DNA from 3 places in the Nocardiopsis sp. NPDC006832 genome. Region 1 is predicted to be linked to each of the others. Evidence: predicted binding sites of a transcription regulator. Region 1 holds the regulator's gene; each other region holds the start of a gene.
The links. The regulator LexA, encoded in region 1, represses DNA repair genes until DNA is damaged. The targets are predictions, from matches to a motif close to TCGAACANNTGTTCGA.

Region 1 (2,269 bases):
GAGACCTGACGGTCGATGACGTCGAGCATGCGCGTCCCCGGCGGAGCCGCCAGAACCAAAGCGGGTTCGGCGCCGTCGAGCACCTCGTGCGCGCGTAGCGCGTACAGCGCGCCTTCGCTGTGGCCCACGACGATCGTGCGCTCGGGGTCGACTTCGGGCTGTTCAACCAACGCCGTGTAAGCGGCGGCCATCTGGGCGTCGAAGACCTCGGGATCGACCGGTTCCTCCAGGGCTTCCCTCACCTCGTCGTCGAAGGTGGCGGGGTCGCCGCTGCCCAACTTGTCGTAGCGAAGGGTCGCCACCCCGGCGTCACCGAGCACCCGGGACAGGTTGAGGTTGGTGTCGGCCTCGGGGCGCCCGGCGCTGTTGCCGTCCCGGTCGGTGGGGCCGCTGCCGGAGATGATGAGCGCGCCCGGCACCCCGTTCTCGGAGCCGCTCTCCCGCGGCGCGGTGAACGTGCCGTCGACGGTGAACCCGCCACCCTCGAAGCTGAGCTCGCGCTCGGCACCGCTCACCCCCGGAGGTTCGGGGCCCTCTTCCTCGGCGGGGCCACAGGCCGAGACGAGCAGGGTGAGGGCGGCGATCACCGAGACCGAGCGGCCACGGCGTCGTACGCGGCCGCGGGCGACGGGGGTGTGGGCAGGAATGGACACGCCCTCAGCGTATCGGCCGTGCCCTCCCGCACCATCCCGGCCGTGCCCTGGTGGGCGTGGCCGGGGCGGTGCGGTCGTCGTTCCCGGCCAGGGTCAGACGCGGCGCATGACCGTGACGACCTTGCCGAGGATGGTCGCGGCGTCGCCGTTGATGGGCTCGTAGGCGTCGTTGCGGGGCATCAGCCACACGTGGCCGTCGTCCCCGCGACGCAGCACCTTGACGGTGGCCTCGTCGTCCAACATGGCCGCGACGATGTCGCCGTTCTCGGCGGTGGGCTGCTGGCGGACCACCACGAGGTCGCCGTCGGTGATGGCGGCGTCGGTCATGGAGTCGCCGACCACGGTCAGCATGAACAGCCGACCCTCGCCGACCAGCTGACGCGGTAGCGCCAGGACGTCCTCGACCGATTCCTCGGCCAGGATCGGGCCACCGGCGGCGATCCGACCGATCAGCGGCACCGCGGCGGCCCGGGTCGCGTCGGCGGTGAGCTCCTCGGGCTTGATGCTCTGCGCGGTGTCGCGGCCGGGGGCGCGCAGTTCGACCGCGCGCGGCCGGTTCTGGTCCCGGTGCAGGTAGCCCTTGCGCTGGAGCACCTTGAGTTGGTGCGCGACGCTGGAAGGGCTGGAAAGACCGACGGCGTTCCCGATCTCTCGGATGGACGGCGGAAAACCGCGCTCGCGCACATAACGCTGGATGCAGTTGAGAACGCTTTGCTGGCGCGCGGTCAGTTTGGGGGCTTCGGGCACGGCACCGCCCGTGTCACCCACGGGCGAAAGAACGGTGGTGTTTCCGGGGTCGACGACCTCGGTGTTGTCCTCCGGCACGGCCGGGCCTCCTCGGCGTTCGGTTCGGTCAGGGCCTGTTCGGGTGGCCGGTGACGGGTCCGTCGTCTCACGAGTGGGCGAGACGGCGAAACCGGTGGGAAATCAAGGTCAAGATTAGTCGTTGCACACGGTGATATCAAACAAGCGTTCGAGCGGCCGAGGACGGCGACTTCGCCTTTTCGGCGGGCCTTTCCGATGACCCTCGGTTAAGTATGTACACGCGTTCCCTCGCCGCTGTCCGTCGAATGCCGAAAACGGCTTTCCCGGTGCTTCGCCCGAGGCGGCCCCGGAGCGTGTCCCCGGAGGTCGCGTGGATGCCGGAAAGCCCGCCGGGCAAGGGATTCCTCACCTGTGGAACGCGCGCCGAACGGGGTCCCCCCGGGTGCGGTCCCCTTATCCTTGGAAGCGACCCCCCGACGTATTCGAGACCTCCTCCCCGGTGGAGGCGGGTCCTGAGCCCCCACTTGAGGAACACGCCTAGGGGCGGGTTGCGACCCGTGCCCCCGGGGTCTAGGTTCGACCACAACATCTGGTGTTACCAATGGGGTATGTGCCTAGAAGTTGTGGTTAGGTAGACTCAAGGGTTGTGGTTCGGGTATAGGGAAGCAGGTGAACCAGGATGCATTGTCCGTTCTGCCGTCATCCGGACACCAGGGTGATCGACAGCAGGTCCACCGACGACGGTTCCGCGATCAGGCGACGCCGCTCCTGCCCGGTCTGTGAGCGACGCTTCACCACACAGGAGACCGTCCTGCTCATGGTCGCCAAGCGCTCCGGGGTCACCGAGCCCT
Region 2 (2,269 bases), on a different contig from region 1:
CGCCATCCGAGAGCGGGTGGCCCGTGGCCTGCTCTAGCACCCCTGTGGCGAAGGCCTCTTTTTGCAGGTCACGACGGTGACCACCTCGATATCCGGTTGCGGCGACCCTGGCCGGCGCGGCTATCGTGAGCGCTGCCGCCACGCCGTGGGTGCGCGGCGCGATTCGAGGAAAGAGGGTCCGACTCCACCATGACCACCGTTCAGAGCACGCCGATCATGCCCGCGGTCATCCTGGAGACCGAGCGGCTCCGACTGCGATCGGTACTCGAACGCGACATCGACGACGTGTACGCCTCGTGCGTGGACCCCGACCTCCAGCGGTGGGTTCCGCTACCGTCCCCGGGCGAGCCCTACACCCGGGAGAACGCGGAGGACTTCTGTCTGCGTCTGGCGCCGGGCATTCGTACGTCCGGCGACGGCCAGCACTGGGCCCTGTTGGAGCGCGAGGGCGGCCGGTTCGTCGGTTCGGCGGCCCTGCTGCGCACCGAGTGGCCCGCGAAGGTCACCGAGGTCGGCTACTGGATCTCGCCTTGGGGGCGGGGCCATGGCTACGCCGCCGAGGCGGTCGTGGCGGTGTCCCGCTGGGCGATCGAACAGGGCTTCCAACGGATCGAGATCAAGGCAGCGGTGGGCAACACCGCATCTCGCCGGGTGGCCGAGTCCACCGGATTCGTCCACGAGGGCGTGGAGCGCAACGCGATGCCGTTGAACGAGGGCCGCACCGACCTGGCCGTCTACAGTCTCCTGCCGACGGACCTGGAGACGACCCCGTAGACGAGGACGGCCGGGTCGGTGGTAGCACCGACCCGGCCGTCCCCTGTTCTCCCCCGGATCATCCCCACACCCGGGAGAGCAGCCACTCACCGGTGGTGGTGTCGTGCCGGAGTTCGTACACCCCCTGGGAGTAGGACGATCCGGCCTCGACCCTCCAGTGCCGACATTCGGGTACCTGGGAGCTCTCACCCGGTGTCCAGTCACGGCGCAGGGTCACCCACTGGTCGATGATCCTGCGCACCCCGTAGACCCGCCCGTCCCACACGAAGCGGGTGGGCCTGCCGTCCTCCTCCACGACCGTGACGTCCGCTCCGTAGTACCGCCCCACAACCGTTCCCCCAAGCATCGACCGACTCCTCGTTTGGCGTCCGGCGGTGCCAGGGCGCACCGCCGGGGTGCCCGCACGCGGGGAAGTACGAGCAGGCATTCGAACGTGTGATCGAATACTAGCGAAGGGAAGGCCGCCGTGGAACTGTTTCCGCCTCGACGACATCACCACCTGTGAAACCATCCGTGGGACCGAGAAGCCCCCGAGCCACGGACCCGCGAGCACCGTGGCACTCGGCGCCCCCCACGACCCCCACGAGGCATCCCACATGTTCAACGGGCACGACGGCCCCGCCACCCCCCATTCCGGAGACCCCACGGAGATCGACGGATACCGCCTGTCGCGCCGGCTGGGACGCGGCGGCATGGGCACCGTGTACCTGGCCGAGGACCACTCCCGGCGACAGGTCGCGCTCAAGGTCGTCCACCCCGACCTGGCCGAGAACCCCTCGTTCCGGCGACGCTTCGCCCGCGAGGTCGAGACCGCACGCCGTGTGGCCCGCTTCTCCACCGCCGGGGTCATCGACGCCCGCCTGGAGGGCGACCCCCTGTTCGTCGTCTCCGAGTTCGTCCCGGGCCCGGACCTGTCCCGGGCCGTGCGCGAACGCGGTCCCCTCCGCGGCGGTGACCTCGAAGGACTGGCCATGGGCGTGGCGGCGGCGCTCACCGCCATTCACCGCTCGGGTGTGGTCCACCGCGACCTCAAACCCGCGAACGTGCTGCTCTCCCCCGTCGGACCGAAGGTGATCGACTTCGGCATCGCCCGCGCCCTGGACGACGACGGCGGCGGCATCACCCGTTCCAGCCGGCTCATGGGCACGCCCTCCTACATCGCGCCCGAACTCCTGCACGGTCACCCGGCCACCCCCGCCGCGGACGTGTTCGCCTGGGGATGCCTGGTGGCGTTCGCCGGCACCGGCAGGACGCCCTTCCACGCGGCGACGGTCCCGGCGGTCCTGCACAACGTCACCACGGCCGCGCCCCGGCTCGACGGGCTGGACCCCGCCCTGACGGTCCTGGTGCGCCAAGCCCTCGACAAGAACCCCGCGAATCGGCCCACCGCCCAGGCGATCCTGGATCGGCTCGTGGGACGGCCCGGCGTCTCGGAGGAGGAGGCCGGTCGCACCATCAGCGCCACGTGGACGCCGCCCCCGGTCACGGCCACACC
Region 3 (2,269 bases), on a different contig from region 1:
AACGCCTGGAGCGAGGTCTTCTACCTCTTCGGCGTCTTCCTCATCTACACCGGTTACAAGATCATCCGGGACCACCTCAAGGGTGACGAGGACGACAAGGACTTCACGCAGACCCCGGTGGTCCGCCTGGTCAAGCGTTTCTGGCCGGTGACGAACGACTACCACGACGCCAAGATGACCGTGAAGCTCGACGGCCGTCGTCACGTGACCCCGATGCTGCTGGTGATCGTCGCGATCGGTGTCATCGACCTGGTCTTCGCCGTCGACTCCATCCCGGCGATCTTCGGTCTGACCCAGGACGCCTACATCGTCTTCACCGCCAACGCCTTCGCCCTGATGGGTCTGCGTCAGCTGTACTTCCTCCTGGCCGGTCTCATGGACCGCCTGGCCTACATCAGCTGGGGCCTGTCGGCGATCATGGTCTTCATCGGCGTGAAGATGATCCTGCACGCGCTGCACGAGAACGGCGTGCACGTCATCGAGGTCGGTATCGGCACCTCGCTGACCGTCATCCTGGGCATCATGACCATCACCATCATCGGCAGCCTGATCAAGTCGCGCTCGGACGAGGGCAAGGACAAGCGGGCCGAGGTGGAGACGGACAGCTCCGCCGACCGGTCCTGAGGGCCCTGGAGAACTTCAAAGAACCCCAGATATTCGAACGGTTGTTCGTCTATAGTGGTGGTGGTCTGACGCCGACGCGTCATGGCCACCACCACTTCTGCTTGGTGGAAGAAACCGTCACGGGCGATCGTTAGTCTTGGCGGACGGGGGAGGTGACCCCCTCCCCACATCCCCGCCATGGCCCGGACGGGCCTGCGACCGCCGTACCGCGAAGGATGTCTCACTCGATGGTCGAACAACTGGTGGTCCGTGGAGCACGGGAGCACAACCTCAAGGACGTCTCCCTGGATCTGCCCCGCGACTCCATGATCGTGTTCACGGGCCTCTCCGGCTCGGGCAAGTCCTCACTCGCCTTCGACACGATCTTCGCCGAGGGCCAGCGCCGCTATGTCGAGTCACTGTCGGCGTACGCCCGTCAGTTCCTCGGACAGATGGACAAACCCGACGTCGATTTCATCGAGGGCCTCTCGCCCGCGGTCTCCATCGACCAGAAGTCCACCAGCCGCAACCCGCGTTCCACGGTGGGGACCATCACCGAGGTCTACGACTACCTGCGCCTGTTGTGGGCGCGCGTGGGCGTGCCGCACTGCCCAGAGTGCCACCGCGAGATCGCCCGGCAGAGCCCTCAGCAGATCGTCGATCGGGTCATGGAGATGACCGAGGGCACCCGTTTCCAGGTGCTCGCCCCGGTCGTGCGCGGCCGTAAGGGCGAGTACGTCGAACTCTTCAAGGACCTGCAGTCCAAGGGCTTCACCCGCGCCATGGTCGACGGCCGGGCGGTGCGCCTGGACGAGACGCCCAAGCTGGGACGCTACGACAAGCACGAGATCTCCGTGGTCGTGGACCGTCTCAGCGTCAAGCCCGGATCCCTGGGTCGACTCACCGACTCGGTCGAAACGGCGCTGAAGCTGGCCGGGGGCACCATCGTCCTGGACTTCGTCGACCTGGAGAACGACGACCCCGAGCGGGAGAAGGTCTTCTCCGAGCACCTGTACTGCCCCTACGACGACCTGTCCTTCGAGCAGCTCGAACCGCGTTCCTTCTCCTTCAACGCCCCCTACGGCGCCTGCCCCGACTGCTCCGGTCTGGGCACCCGCATGGAGGTCGACGGCGACCTGCTCGTGCCCGACCCGGAGAAGACGCTCGCCGACGGCGCCATCGCCCCCTGGTCGGGCGGCCCGAACGGCGGTTACTGGGAACGCATCCTCAAGGCCCTGGGCGAGGCCATCGGCTTCGACACCGACACCGCCTGGGAGCGACTGCCCCGGCAGGCCCGCAAGGCCATCCTGGAGGGGCACGACACCCAGGTCCACGTGAGCTACCGCAACCGGTACGGGCGCAGCCGCTCCTACTACACCGAGTTCGAGGGCGTGGTGCCCTGGGTGAAGCGTCGTCACTCCGAGGTGGAGAGCGACCACACCCGTGAGCGCCTCGAAGGCTACATGCGCAGCGTGCCCTGCCCCACCTGCGAGGGCACCCGGCTCAAGCCGGTGGTGCGCGCGGTGACGATCGGCGGCAGGTCCATCGCCGACGTCGCCTCGATGTCGCTGAGCGAGAGCGCCGCCTTCCTGGCCGACCTGAGGCTTTCGGACCGCGACATGGTCATCGCCGCGCAGGTGCTCAAGGAGATCAACGCCCGCCTGGG

Region 2: a site for LexA is predicted at 1,202-1,217, ahead of ABZ717_RS14000 (DUF6504 family protein). Genes of this name have one in related genera too.
Region 3: a site for LexA is predicted at 658-673, ahead of uvrA (excinuclease ABC subunit UvrA). Genes of this name have one in related genera too.

Annotation. Positions count from the first base shown of each region.
Region 1 covers NZ_JBEYLC010000087.1:16,211-18,479, forward strand. The annotation lists gene ABZ717_RS26495 (alpha/beta hydrolase) at 1-647, opposite strand, end outside; gene lexA (transcriptional repressor LexA) at 747-1,421, opposite strand; gene nrdR (transcriptional regulator NrdR) at 2,098-2,269, shown strand, end outside.
Region 2 covers NZ_JBEYLC010000025.1:14,137-16,405, reverse strand. The annotation lists gene ABZ717_RS14010 (N-acetylmuramoyl-L-alanine amidase) at 1-37, shown strand, start outside; gene ABZ717_RS14005 (GNAT family protein) at 190-774, shown strand; gene ABZ717_RS14000 (DUF6504 family protein) at 833-1,120, opposite strand; gene ABZ717_RS13995 (serine/threonine-protein kinase) at 1,371-2,269, shown strand, end outside.
Region 3 covers NZ_JBEYLC010000031.1:19,603-21,871, forward strand. The annotation lists gene ABZ717_RS16065 (TerC family protein) at 1-624, shown strand, start outside; gene uvrA (excinuclease ABC subunit UvrA) at 852-2,269, shown strand, end outside.